One region of the Aquipseudomonas campi genome, then DNA from elsewhere that is predicted to be linked to it. Evidence: riboswitches for the same ligand, from Rfam matches in the RefSeq annotation. Region 1 holds a riboswitch; each other region holds the start of a gene.
What was found. A riboswitch is a leader RNA that binds a small molecule or an ion and turns the genes downstream of it on or off. The one in region 1 is predicted to bind cobalamin.
Positions count from the first base shown of each region.

Region 2: linked by a shared signal. The riboswitch ahead of cobW (cobalamin biosynthesis protein CobW) and the one ahead of HNE05_RS17130 (energy-coupling factor ABC transporter permease) in region 1 are both predicted to bind cobalamin.
Region 3: linked by a shared signal. The riboswitch ahead of cobO (cob(I)yrinic acid a,c-diamide adenosyltransferase) and the one ahead of HNE05_RS17130 (energy-coupling factor ABC transporter permease) in region 1 are both predicted to bind cobalamin.

Region 1 is NZ_CP053697.2:3,692,949-3,697,428, forward strand. Features, by position in the region: gene amn (AMP nucleosidase) at 1-725, opposite strand, end outside; gene HNE05_RS17125 (hypothetical protein) at 854-1,576, shown strand; gene HNE05_RS17130 (energy-coupling factor ABC transporter permease) at 1,691-2,371, opposite strand; cobalamin riboswitch at 2,427-2,631, opposite strand; gene HNE05_RS17135 (acyl-CoA dehydrogenase family protein) at 2,956-4,480, opposite strand, start outside.
Region 2 is NZ_CP053697.2:2,768,211-2,772,690, forward strand. Features, by position in the region: gene HNE05_RS12840 (NAD-dependent deacylase) at 1-714, opposite strand, end outside; gene HNE05_RS12845 (DNA-3-methyladenine glycosylase I) at 944-1,615, opposite strand; gene cobM (precorrin-4 C(11)-methyltransferase) at 1,766-2,512, opposite strand; gene HNE05_RS12855 (cobalamin biosynthesis protein) at 2,509-2,922, opposite strand; cobalamin riboswitch at 3,015-3,208, shown strand; gene cobW (cobalamin biosynthesis protein CobW) at 3,308-4,357, shown strand; gene cobN (cobaltochelatase subunit CobN) at 4,460-4,480, shown strand, end outside.
Region 3 is NZ_CP053697.2:2,758,056-2,762,535, reverse strand. Features, by position in the region: gene HNE05_RS12815 (response regulator) at 1-2,028, shown strand, start outside; cobalamin riboswitch at 2,204-2,421, shown strand; gene cobO (cob(I)yrinic acid a,c-diamide adenosyltransferase) at 2,571-3,182, shown strand; gene HNE05_RS12805 (cobyrinic acid a,c-diamide synthase CobB) at 3,355-4,480, shown strand, end outside.

The DNA.
Region 1 (4,480 bases):
ACGTTACCCGGCAGCACCATGCGCACGAAGCGCGGGTCCTCGCGCAGGCGCTCCAGGCCGTGGCGGATGAACTGGTCGACATAGCGGTGATAGTTGGTCAGCAGAATCCATGGCTGCACATGGCGCCAGTCGCTGCCGGTGTAGTGCTGGATGCGCTTGAGCGAGAAGTCAGTGCGCGCCGCGTCGAACAGCGCCAGCGGCAGGTCGCTGCTGTCGCCCCAGCCATACAGGCCGTCGGCCACCGAGTCGGTGGCGGCGGACAGGTCGGTGCTGGGGAATACCCGCGCCAGCTCGGCGGCGGTCACCCCGGAGCCGGCCAGCTCGTCGCCCTGCTCGACCACATAGGGATAGGGAATGTTCTGCTGGCTGAAGCCGACCTCGACGGTGACGGTGAAGTCCTCCATCAGCGGCCGCAACTGATCGAGCAGATAGCCGCGAAAGGCATCCGGCTGGGTCACGGTGACCCGGTAGGTACCCGGCACCTGCACCTTGGCGTAGGCGCGCACGGTACTCGGTACCTCACCCTGGCACAGGTAGGTCAGGCGCAGCTCGGGGTAGCGGAACAGCGCACGCTCGGTCTCGCCGGGCTGGGCGCGCTCCTTGAGGTAATGCTTGAGCGCCTGGCTCAGCGCATTGACCGCCTGGCGATGCAGGTCCGCGAGGCGCTCGACGGCCTCCTCGGCAGTGGCGGCGACGACGAATTCACTGGAAGAAATAGCAGACACGGGCAGCTTCCTGGCTGGGAACACCGCCCTATCTTGCGCCTTCGCCAGCCTCGCCCGCCAGCGTTCGGCAAGACCGCATACGGCGATCTAGGCTTAGTGCTGTCACCTCCACGGAGAAGGAGCCTGCCTTGCCCAACCTGCCGATCATCTGCCTGCTGGTGCTGCTGTCGGGTACCAGCCTGGCCGCCGAACTGGATGGCCACTACCAGACCACCCTGGACAACCAGCCGACCGAGCTGATCCTGCGCAGCCAGGGCACCCAGGTAGAGGGGGAATACGTGGAAGGCCGACAATTGCGCCTCAAGCTCAGCGGCAGCTTCGACGGCCAGTTGCTGCAAGCACAGATCAGCGATCCGGCCAGCGGCCAGGTGCTGGCCAACATGAACGCCAGCTATGCCAACGACATGCTCAACGCCAGCCTGGCCGCCCGCGACCCGAACAACGGCGCCACCCTGCTGCGCGAGGCGCTGTTCCAGCGGGTGGCTGCCGCGCCGGCCACCACGCCCGTCAACCCGGCCCAGGACCCAGCCCTGATCGGCACCTGGGTGCATGAGCAGATCAGCAACAGCAGCGGGGTCGAGTTCGCCTCGCTGAACCTGGTCACCACCCTGCGTATCCGCGCCGACGGCAGCATCGGGCAATGGCGGCGCACGGTGGCCGGCGGCAGCGACTGGAGTTACGACCGCCCCGGCGAGCTGCAGTACAGCGGCAGCTGGCGCAGCGACAACGGCCTGTTACTGGTGCAGCTGGAGGGCGCGCTCGATTACCAGCCTGCGGCGCGCTATCACTTCAGCGAGCCGTACCTGGTGACCGAGAGCAATACCGGCAAGATGATCTGGCAGCGCCGTTGAGAGCATTGGGACGCGCGCCAAGCGCCACATCCCCACGCAGGCGCGAGGATGATCAGACGGCGGACACTCGAGTGAAAGCGCCAGACCGCTTTGCCGGTCTGGCGTGGGGCGGGGTCAGGCCGGCTGGTGCAGGCGCACGTTGAACAGCGGGCCCTGGCTGTAACGCGACAGCGCCTTGGCGGCGGCCAGCACGCCCAGGTCGATCAGCGGCTCGAGCAGGATCACGCTCATGTAGGCCAGGCCGAAGCTGCCGACGGAGGCCAGGTTTGCGCTGGAGAAGCCGTGACCGTAGACGGCCCAGAAGGCCACCCAGGCGACGATGCCGCCCTGGTAGGCGGTCGACAGGGCCAGGGCCTGCTTGTAGCTGGTGTCCACATAGGCCGTGCGCGCCGGGATCAGGCGCTTGGCCAGCAGGTGAATGGCCCACAGCGGCAGCAGCAGGGTGGTGACGTTCATGCCGTACTGCGGCAGGTCGAACTGGGCGAAGAACAGCCCCTGCAGCAGCAGGCCGGCGGCCAGGCCGATGGCCGCGGCACCGGCGCCGAACAGCAGTAACAGGGTCGAACCGAGAATCAGGTGAACTTCCGAAACGCCCACCGGATGGTGCGGCAGGACCTCGAAGAAGCAGAACACCAGGGCGGTGGTCAGCAGGCTGCGCAGGGCCAGGGCGAGCAGGCCGCCGTTGTCGCGCAGACTGTCGCGGGCGAGTTTGACCGTGAGCGCGAAGGCGCCAGCGGCGGTTGCATAGCTGAGGAAAATCTTGGCGCCGGCAACGACGTCAGGTTCGATGTGCATTAGGGTTCCTTGGCCGCGCCCACCGCGCGACGATCCGGATTGAGGGAAAGGGGCAGAATGCCCAATAGCGATGGCAGGTCTCCTGGCTCACGGCTTGCTACTTCGCCCGCCTTCCCAGCCGATAAGGCCAGTGGCGTGTGGGCGTCGTTCGCCGCTTACAGTTGCGGGGGCAGCCAGGGCATTGGCGACGAGCGCCGCACCCTGTTCCCTTTTCATCCGGCCGCACAAAGCGGACCGGAACCATCGGCGGCCACCTTACCCGCCTCGCCCACGAAAAGACAGTGCCCGCTGCCGCTCCTGCGCCGGCGATAGCCCCGTGCCAGAGGCCCCTGGCCTTACTTCCCCCGCAACCCCGGCGCGCCCATCGGGGCTCGATTGCCATGCCTGCACCTTCGGCCATGTCACGCTGGGCAGGCCTATTGCGATGGAATCCTGGGAACTCTCGCCGCCCTGAGCGTTGCCGTATCCGTGGGCGGGCCGAGCATGGGCAGGAGCCAGCGCAGGTGACCCTGCGCCGGGTGGCCCGCCTGTTGGTCATAGCGACGCGGGTGCCCTGCCGCGAGCGCGACAGGCGCTGCCCGGCCTCAGATCAGGTGCGGGGTACTGCGCGCCACCAGCGCTTCGGCATCCACGCCACGCGGCAGGGTGCCATAGACCCGCCCACCCTCGCCCAGACGGCTGGCGATAAAGGCATCGGAGACAGTGGCATTGCCAGCTTCCAGCAGCAGCTTGGCCTGCAGGGCTACGGCCACATCCTCGGTGAGCTGGCGGGCGCGGTACTGGATGTCGGCGGTGTCGCGGAAGTCCGCCTGCAAGCGCTGGATATGCGTCTTCAGGCGGGCATCGCCGTGGCCGTCGCCCAGCTCGGCGAACAGCGCGTCGAGCACCCCGGCTTCCTTGGACAGGGCGCGCAGCACGTCCAGGCACTGCACGTTGCCCGAGCCTTCCCAGATCGAGTTGACCGGCGCCTCGCGGTACAGCCGCGGGAGGATGGTTTCCTCGACGTAGCCGGCGCCGCCCATGCACTCCTGGGCTTCGTTGATCATGGCCGGGGCACGTTTGCAGATCCAATATTTGCCGATGGCGGTGACCAGACGGGCGAACTTGTCTTCCTGCTCGTCGTGCGGGTTGTCCAGCGCCTTGCCCATGCGCATGGTCAGGGCCAGGGCCGCCTCGCTTTCCAGGGCCAGGTCGGCCAGCACGTTCTGCATCAGCGGCTGCTCGGCCAGCACCCGGCCGCCGACCTTGCGGTGCGCGCAGTGGTGCGCGGCCTGGGTCAGGGCCTGACGCATCAGGCTGCTGGAGCCGATCATGCAGTCGAAGCGGGTCAGCGAGACCATCTCGATGATGGTCGGCACGCCGCGGCCTTCCTCGCCGACCATCCAGGCCAGGGCGCCACGGAATTCAACTTCGCTGGAGGCGTTGGCCCAGTTGCCCAGCTTGTTCTTCAGGCGCTGGATATAGAACTGGTTGCGGCTGCCGTCCGGGCGATGGCGCGGCAGCAGGAAGCAGCTCAGGCCCTTGTCGGTGTAGGCCAGGGTGAGGAAAGCGTCGCACATCGGCGCCGAGCAGAACCACTTGTGGCCGACCAGTTCGTAGGCCTGGCCCGGACCGCCCATGCCCACCGCATGGGCCTTGGTGGTGTTGGCGCGCACGTCGGTGCCGCCCTGCTTCTCGGTCATGGCCATGCCGATGGTGACCCCGGCCTTCTGTTCGATGCCGACATTGCGCGGGTCGTACTCGGTGGCGAGGATCTTCGGCAGCCAGATCTCGGCCAGCTCCGGCTGCAGCTTGAGCGCCGGCACAGCGGCGTAGGTCATGGTCAGCGGGCAGGCGTTGCCGGCCTCCGGCTGGTTGTGCAGGTAGTTCAGCGCGGCGCGGGCGACCTGGGCGCCTTGGCGCGGGTCGGTCCAGGGCAGCGAGGGAATGCCATGCTCGACGGCCGTGCGCATCAGCTCGTGGTAGGCCGGGTGGAACTCCACCAGGTCGACGCGGTTGCCGTAGCGGTCGTGGCTCTTGAACACCGGTTTGTTCTCGTTGGCCAGGAAGCCGGCCTGCATCAGCGGGCCGCCGGCCAGGGCGCCGTAGGCATCCAGCTGGCCCTCGGCC
Region 2 (4,480 bases), 920 kb from region 1:
TGACAGACGGACATCCACCCAGCCGCTGAGGTCGGTTGTCGCCGGGTTCACTTCCACGGTGAAACCCCCATTCCTGCGGGCTTGCGCCACCGGTTCGACGATATAGGGGAAGCTCGCCGTGGTGCCCACCGCCAGCACCACGTCGAAGCCCTTGTGCACCTGGTCATAAAGCCGACCAATGGCATCTTCCGGCAGCATTTCCTCGAACAGCACCACCGGTGGGCGCAGGATGCCCGCGCATTGTGCACAGCGCGGCGGCAAGGGGCGCTGCAGGTGCTCGGCCAGCTCGGGATCTGCGGCGCCGCAGGACTGGCAATACAGCGGCGCCAACTGGCCGTGAATCTCGATCAGCCGCTCTGCTGGCGAGCCGGCCTGGCGGTGATAACCGTCAATATTCTGCGTCAGCACCCAGCAACCGGGCTTGCGCCGTTGCAGCTCGGCGATCGCCGCATGGCCGGCGTTGGGTTGCGCGCCCAGGCAGGCCTTGCCGAGCTCGGCCAGGTACTTCCAGCACAACGCCGGGTTGCGCTGCAGCATCGGCCCGGACAGCGCCGCCTCGATCGGCAGGCCTTCCGGCGTCAGACCGTTGTACAGGCCGCCGAGGCCGCGATAGGTCGGCAACCCCGAGTCAGCAGACAGGCCGGCGCCGGTGATGATCAGAATGCGCTCGGCTCGTTCGATGGCCTGGGCGACGCGGATGATGTCCTGTTCCATCGCACTCTCCCGATGTCGATCAGCTCTGTCGTGGATGCCGCCGTGCTTAACCCCCTGCAAGGGCCCGAGTGTAGGGTGGATCGCGCTCCATCGATCCACCGAGCGGCTCCGTGGTGGATGAAAAAGCATCATCCACCCTACTCCCCGGATCTCCGTAGGAGCGAGCTCTGCTCGCGAAGTTCTATACGAGGACAGGTTCGCGAGCAGAGCTCGCTCCTACCAGAGCCGCTTAGTGATTCACCGTATGCGCCAGCATCACTGACAACTGACACAGCGGCCGGCCGCTTTCGGCGTGCCACTGGTTGAAGGCCGCCTGCACGGCGGCCAGTTCCTTGAGGCTGGTTGGCGCCTTGTCGACGATTTCCTGGGCCTTGAGCGCGGCGACCATGTCGTCGCTGGGAATGAAGGTGTCCTTGCCGATCATGCGCAGCAGACGCGGCGCCGACAGCCCGCCGAGTTGGCTGCCATGTTTGGCCAGGTACTTCCACAGGCCGACGATATCGGTCACCGGCCAGTCGGCGATCAGCGCGCCGAAGCTGCCTTTTTCCTTCTGCACGTCCAGCACGAACTGGGCGTTGCGCGGCACGCTCTTGAGCTTGCCCAGGTGGCGGATGATGCGCGCATCCTGCATCAGTCGCTCGAGGTGTTCGGCACTCATCAGCGCCACTTTCTCCGGGACGAAGCCGAAGAACACTTCCTCGAAGGCCGGCCACTTGGCGTCCACCAGGCTGTGCTTGAGGCCGGCGCGGAATACGCGCAGGGCGATCAGCGACAGGTAGCGGTCATCGCTGATCTGGCGCAGTTCCGCCGCGCTGCGCGGTTGCGGCAGCATGGCCTCGAGGGCCGCGGGCGAGCCGAAGCGGTTCAGGCAGTATTCGTGAAGCCATTGATAGTCGCGCATGGATCGTCCTTACAGAGCCTGGTGCGGGCGGACCCGACAGATGCAACAGGGTGCCCGCCCAGCGCGGCATCCGGCAAGCCTGCCAACCGCAGAAACGGGTCAGGGCCGCACCAGTGCGCGCCCCCTTCGACTAGCCGCTGTTTGCCGGCATCAGGTCCTGAACAGGTGCTGAGTATCGGCGTGGTACAGCGCCGAAGCGGCGAAGTCCTCGGCGCCCAGTACCCGGCCGACCAGGATCAGCGCGGTGCGCCGAAAACCCTTGGCGCGCACCTTGTCCTCGATGTCCGCCAGGGTGCCCCGCACCCAGTCCTGATCCGGCCAGCTGGCGCGATGGACCACGGCAATCGGGCAGTCGGCGCCGTAGTGCGGCAGCAGCTCGGCCACGATCGCCGCCAGGTGCTGCACGCCCAGGTGGATGGCCATGGTCGTGCCGTGGCTGGCCAGGGCACCCAGCGCCTCCCCGGCCGGCATCGGCGAGTTGTGCCCGTAGCGGGTGAGAATCACCGTCTGCGCCACGTCCGGCAGAGTCAGTTCGGCCTCCAGCAGCGCCGCGCAGGCAGCCGTGGCGGTGACGCCGGGAATGATCTCGAAGGGAATGTCCAAGGCCCGCAGTTCGCGGATCTGCTCACCGATGGCGCCGTACAGCGACGGGTCGCCGGAATGCACGCGGGCCACGTCCTGGCCACGGGCGTGGGCCTCGGCCAGCAGGCGGACGATCTCGCCTAGGTGCAGCTCGGCGGTGTTCACCACCTGCTCGGCGCGATGGCCCTCGAGCACCGCCGGCGGCACCAGCGAACCGGCATAGAGCAGCACCGGGCAGCTGCGAATCAGGCGCTGGCCTTTGACGGTGATCAGTTCGGAGTCGCCGGGGCCGGCGCCGATGAAGTAGACGGTCATTGCGAGAGCTCTCTATCGATCCGCGCCAGGGCGCAGGTGGCATTGCTACTGCGCTGGCGCGGGCCGAGCAGCTGCGCCGCGCCCAGGCGCGCGGCGGCGACCAGGGCGCTGGGCTCGGCCACTGCGGCGCTGCCGGTCACGCGCAATGTCAGCGGATTGGCCTCGGCCTGGCCGGCGACGCTCGCCAGTTCCTGCACCGAGCACCAGGTCATCGGCAGCGCCAGGCGCTCGACCAGCGCCTGCAGGCCCGGTTCGTCGCGCTTGTGCGCACTGCTGGCCAGGCCCGCCAGCGCTTCCAGGCCCAGGCCGTGCGCAGCCAGGCACTGCAGCAGCAGCGCTTGCAGCTCGTCCGGCGTACAGCCGCTACGGCAGCCAAGGCCGGCAATCAGGCGAATGGCGGGGCTGGACATGGCGCTCCTGCTGGCAGCCAGAAAAGGCCGCGTAGCTCAGCACGGGCGGCCACCCCGGTCAACCGCGGTTGACCTGTACCCGGTCGCTGCGTAGCCTTCCACCCTTTCGAGGTTCTGCACCCGCGCGGGTGCAGCTAAGAGGGAACAGGGTCAACGCCCTGGCTGCCCCCGCAACTGTGAACGGTTCAAGCCCCTTCGATACACCACTGCCAACGGCGGGAAGGTGAAGGGAGCGCGCCCAGCGCACACCGTGAGCCAGGAGACCTGCCTCGACTAACACGCTAACTGTCCGGGCGGGGTGATCCGGTGGTGCAAGGCCCGCGTCCGCCCGGACGCCGGCCTGCCCCTGCCCGTCCGTCTCTTTTTCGACGCTCCGGGGCCCTCCATGCAAACGCTCGCCAAACTTCCCGTCACCATCGTCACCGGCTTCCTCGGCGCCGGCAAAACCACCCTGCTGCGTCATATGCTCGGCCATGCCGATGGCCGGCGCATCGCGGTGATCGTCAACGAGTTCGGCGAGCTGGGCATCGACGGCGAAATCCTCAAACAGTGCTCGATCGGCTGCAGCGAAGAAGAAGCCAACGGCCGCATCTTCGAGCTGGCCAACGGCTGCCTGTGCTGCACCGTGCAGGAGGAATTCTTCCCGGTGATGCGCGAGCTGGTGGCACGCCGCGGCGAGCTCGACCACATCCTGATAGAGACTTCCGGCCTGGCCCTGCCCAAGCCGCTGGTGCAGGCCTTCAACTGGCCGGAAATCCGCAACGCCTGCACGGTGGACGCGGTGATCACCGTGGTCGACAGCCCGGCCGTGGCCGCCGGCACCTTCGCCGCCTTCCCGGATCAGGTCGATGAGCAACGCAAGCTCGCCCCCAACCTGGACCACGAATCGCCGCTGCACGAGCTGTTCGCCGACCAGCTGGCCAGCGCCGACCTGGTGATCCTCAACAAGGCCGACCTGCTCGACGCCGCCGCCCTGGCCGCGGTGCGTGCGGAAGTGGCCGAAGAGCTGCCGCCGGCGGTCAAGGTCATCGAGGCCCACGGCGGCGAGCTGCCGCTGGACGTGCTGCTGGGCCTCAACTGCGAGACCGAGCTGCACATCGACCAGCGCCGCACCCATCACGACGAGGAAGGCGAGGATCACGACCACGACGAGTTCGACTCCTTCGCCGTCGAGCTGCCCGAGGTCGAGGAAGCACGCCTGCTGCAGGCGCTGAAGGAGGCCGTGGCCAAGCACGGCATCCTGCGCATCAAGGGCTTCGCCGCCATCCCCGGCAAACCCATGCGCCTGCTGCTGCAAGGCGTCGGCCAGCGCTTCGACAAGCACTTCGACCGCGCCTGGCAGGCCGATGAAGCGCGCCTCACCCGTCTGGTGGTGATCGGCCAGGCGCTGGACCCGGCCGCCATCGGTAGCGAGCTGCAGGCGGCATTGGCGTGAACCGGCTGATCGCCAGCAAGCTGGCTCCTACGGCGGCAGCGTGCTCGGGCTCTTGTGTAGGAGCCAGCTTGCTGGCGATCCCTTCCCCGGTAGCCGCCTGACATGCACCTGCTGCGCACCCAG
Region 3 (4,480 bases), 930 kb from region 1:
GACTTCTCCAAGATCGAGGCCGGCAAGATGGAGCTCGAGCGCATTCCTTTCTATCTGGAGGACGTGCTCGACAACTTCTCCAGCATGATCGGCCTGAAGGCCGAGGACAAAGGCCTGGAGCTGCTGTTCAGCGTCTCGGCCGAACTGCCGACCGCGTTGATCGGCGATCCGCTGCGCCTGGGGCAGGTACTGATCAACCTCGGCAACAACGCGGCCAAGTTCACCGAGCAGGGCGAGATCGTGGTCGGCGTGGAGCTCGAGGGTGGCGACGAGGAGCAGGTGCAGCTGCACTTCTGGGTGCACGACAGCGGTATCGGCATGAGTGCCGAGCAGTGCGGGCGGCTGTTCCAGTCCTTCAGTCAGGCCGACAGCTCGACCACCCGCAAGTACGGCGGCACCGGCCTGGGCCTGGCCATTTCCAAGCACTTGGTGGAGCTGATGGGCGGGCGTATCTGGGTGGAGAGTGAGCCCGGGCATGGCTCCACCTTCCACTTCGAGGTATGCCTCGGGGTGCAGCGCGACACCCAGCCGCGGCGCATGTTCACCGCCGATGAGCTGCTGGGCACCCGCGTGCTGGTGGTGGACGACAACGCCAGTGCGCGCGAGATTCTCTCCGGCATGGCGCGCAGCTTCGGCATTGAGGTGGACGTGGCGGACAGCGGCCACTCGGCACTGACCATGCTGGTCGAGGCCGAGCGCAAGGAGCTGCCCTACGACCTGGTGCTGATGGACTGGCGGATGCCGAACATGGACGGCGTGGAGACGGTACGGCAGATGCGTGCCGTCAGCCTGGCGCACACGCCGTCGGTGATCATGGTCACCGCCTTCGGCCGCGAGGAGGCTCAGGAGGAGGCTGGCAAGCATGGTCTGCAATTGCCGGTGGTGCTGACCAAACCGGTGACCCCGTCGACCCTGCTGGAAGCGATCGGCAGCATGCTCGGCAAGACCTCGCAGGTCGATACTCGTGCTACTGCGCGCTCCGATCAGAGCGCCAGCGCCATGGCCAGCCTGCAGGGCGCGCGGCTGCTGCTGGTGGAGGACAACGAGCTGAATCGAGAGCTGGCCCGCGAGCTGCTGGAGAGCGCCGGCGTCGAGCTGTGCCTGGCCGAGCATGGTCAGGAGGCGCTCGATCGGTTGGCCGAGGACGCCGATTTCGACGGCGTGCTGATGGACTGTCAGATGCCGGTGATGGACGGCTACACCGCCACCCGCAAGATTCGCGAGCAGCCGCAGCTGGCCGCGCTGCCGGTGATCGCCATGACCGCCAACGCCATGGCCGGCGACCGCGAGCGCACCCTGGCCTGCGGCATGAACGACCATATCTCCAAGCCGCTCAACGTCGAGCACATGTTCGCCACCCTGGCCAAGTGGATCCATCCCAAACCAGGGCGTATCGCCCAGGTGGCCCAACACTCGCCGGCCGGCGTGACGACCGCGCTGGGCCTGCCCGAGAGCCTGCCCGGTATCGACCTGGCTGCCGGCCTGGCCACCAGCATGGGCAAGCGCGAACTTTATCTGCGCCTGCTGCGCAAGTTCCGCTCCAGCCAGGGCGATTTCCGCGCCGAGTTCCTTGCCGCTCGCGCGGACAGCGATACCTCGGCGGCGGCGCGCCTGGCCCATAGCCTGCGCGGCAGCGCGGGCAATATCGGCGCAGGCAATCTGGCGCAGGCCGCCACGGCGCTGGAGCTGGCCTGCAAGGACGGCGCGGCGGAGGAGGTTCTGGAGCCCCTGGTGGCCGAGGTCGAGCGGCAGTTGCAGCCGCTGCTAGCGGGTCTGGCGGGGCTGGTCGAGGTGCAGCAGGGCGCCACAGCGGCGCCGGCACTCGCGCTTGGCGCCGAGTTGCAGGCGCAGCTGGACAAGCTCAGGCGCCTGCTGGCCGAGAGCGACACCGCGGCGCAGGATGCCCTGTACGAACTGCAGGCCCTGGCCCTCGACCCGCTGCTGGCCGAGCGCCTGCGTCAGGTGGCCCAGCAGGTCGAGAGCTTCGACTTCGACCGGGCCCTGGAGTTGTTGCAGGGCCTGTCCTAGGCGATGCGCTTTTCCCCCTCTCCCGTTTACGGGAGAGGGTCGGGGAGAGGGTGAGTAGGCTCACTCCCTTTCCCCAGTCCCATGCAATCTCCCACAAGTGGGGAGGGCGTATTCGAGATCCGCGACAGGTTTTTCGCGGCCGCGCTCGGCGTTGACGCGCCACGGCCCAGCCTCTACCCTGCCGCCAGCATCAGGTGCCCCGGTCGCGACGCGTCCACGGGGTGAAACAGGGAAGCCGGTTCATTCAGTCGAACAGTCCGGCGCTGCCCCCGCAACGGTAGGTGAGTCAACAGTCGCATCCAGCCACTGTGTCATTCGACATGGGAAGGCGCGACCGGGGAGCCAGACGCTCCGCTCACAAGCCCGGAGACCGGCCTGTAGCGATCCACGGCATTGCGGCGGGCTTTGCGGGTGGGTGGGTCTGCTCGGCCTGCCTGCGTGTTGTCCTGCTGCTGCCCCAATTCTGTTTTTCTGCACCGTGCCTGGCGAAGGTCGCGGTGCTGCTGCTTTGCCGCGCCGCAGCTGGTCGCGAGGAGTTGTAGATGAACGAGTCCGCCGCGCGCGACGAACGCCACAAGGCGCGCATGCAGCGCAAGAAAGCGCTGATCGACGAAAAGATCGCCCAGGCCCAGAACGAATACGGCCTGCTGCTGGTGCACAGCGGCAACGGCAAGGGCAAGAGCAGCTCGGCCTTCGGCATGGTCGCCCGCGCCCTCGGCCACGGCATCAAGGTCGGCGTGGTGCAGTTCATCAAGGGCGCCGCCAGCACCGGCGAAGAAAGCTTCTTCCGCCGCTTCCCCGAGGAAGTTAGCTACCACGTGATGGGCGAGGGTTTTACCTGGGAAACCCAGGACCGCCAGCGCGACATCGACAAGGCCGGCGCGGCCTGGGCGGTGGCGAGGCAACTGCTGAATGACCCGCAGATCGGCCTGGTAGTACTCGACGAGCTGAATATTGCCCTCAAGCACGGCTACCTGGAGCTGGACGCGGTGCTCGCCGACATCGAGGCGCGCCCGCTGCTGCAGCATGTGGTGGTGACCGGCCGTGGCGCCTTGCCGGGGATGCTCGAGGCGGCGGATACCGTCACCGAGATGAACCTGGTCAAGCATGCCTTCAAGGCCGGCGTGAAGGCGCAGAAGGGGATCGAGTTTTGAGCCCTGCGTACCGTAGCCCGGATGCAATCCGGGAAGCCGCCCACCCCGGATTGCATCCGGGCTACCCGATCAGCCTCCCTGCTGTCCATGAGTGGGCGAAGGGCGCGGTGCACGCGAATCTGTCCCTTAACGCCCCCTCTCCCGCTTGCGGGAGAGGGCCGGGGAGAGGGCAATGACTGCACGCAGCTGCCCGGCCCTGCTGATCGCCGCCCCGGCGTCCGGCCAGGGCAAGACCACCGTCACCGCCGCCCTGGCGCGCCTGCACACGCGGGCCGGCAAGCGTGTGCGGGTGTTCAAATGCGGGCCGGACTTTCTCGACCCGATGATCCTCGCCCGCGCCTCGGGCCAGGCGGTGTACCAGCTCGACCTGTGGATGGTCGGCGAGGACGAATGCCGGCGCCTGCTCTGGGAGGCGGCGGGGGAGGCCGACCTGATCCTGATCGAAGGGGTGATGGGCCTGTTCGACGGCAGCCCCTCGGCCGCCGACCTGGCGCGGCGCTTCCAGGTGCCGGTGCTGGGGGTGATCGATGGCAGCGCCATGGCGCAGACCTTCGGCGCCCTGGCCTATGGCCTGGCCAACTTCCAGCACAACCTGCCGTTCGCCGGGGTGCTGGCCAACCGCACCGGCAGCGCGCGGCATGGCGAGATCCTGCGCGACAGCCTGCCGCCGGCGATCCGCTGGTACGGCGCCTTGCCGCGCAGCGCCGCGCTGGAGCTGCCCAGCCGCCACCTGGGCCTGGTCCAGGCCGAGGAACTGGCCGACCTGGATAGCCGCCTGGACGCGGCAGCCGATGCGCTGCTGGCCAGCGCCGGCGATGCTCTGCCAGACCCCGTGCGTTTCGCTGCACCAGTGGACCAGGTGATCGAGCCACTGCTGGCCGGCGTGCGCATCGGCGTGGCCCGCGATACCGCGTTCGCTTTCCTCTACCAGGCCAACCTCGATCTGCTGCGTCGGCTCGGCGCCGAGCTGTGCTTCTTCTCGCCGCTGCGCGAGCGCCAGTTGCCCGAGGTGGACAGCCTCTACCTGCCCGGCGGCTACCCGGAACTGCACCTGCAGCAACTGGCGCAGAACCTGGCCATGCGCGAGGCGATCCATGTCCACCAAGCCGCCGGCAAGCCGATCCTCGCCGAGTGCGGTGGCATGCTCTACCTGCTCGAGCGCCTGACCGACAAGGCCGGCCACAGCGCCGAACTGCTCGGCCTGCTGCCCGGCCACGCGCAGATGCAGCCGCGCATGGCCGCCCTCGGCCTGCAGCAAGTGGAGCTGCCGGAAGGCCTGCTGCGTGGCCACACCTACC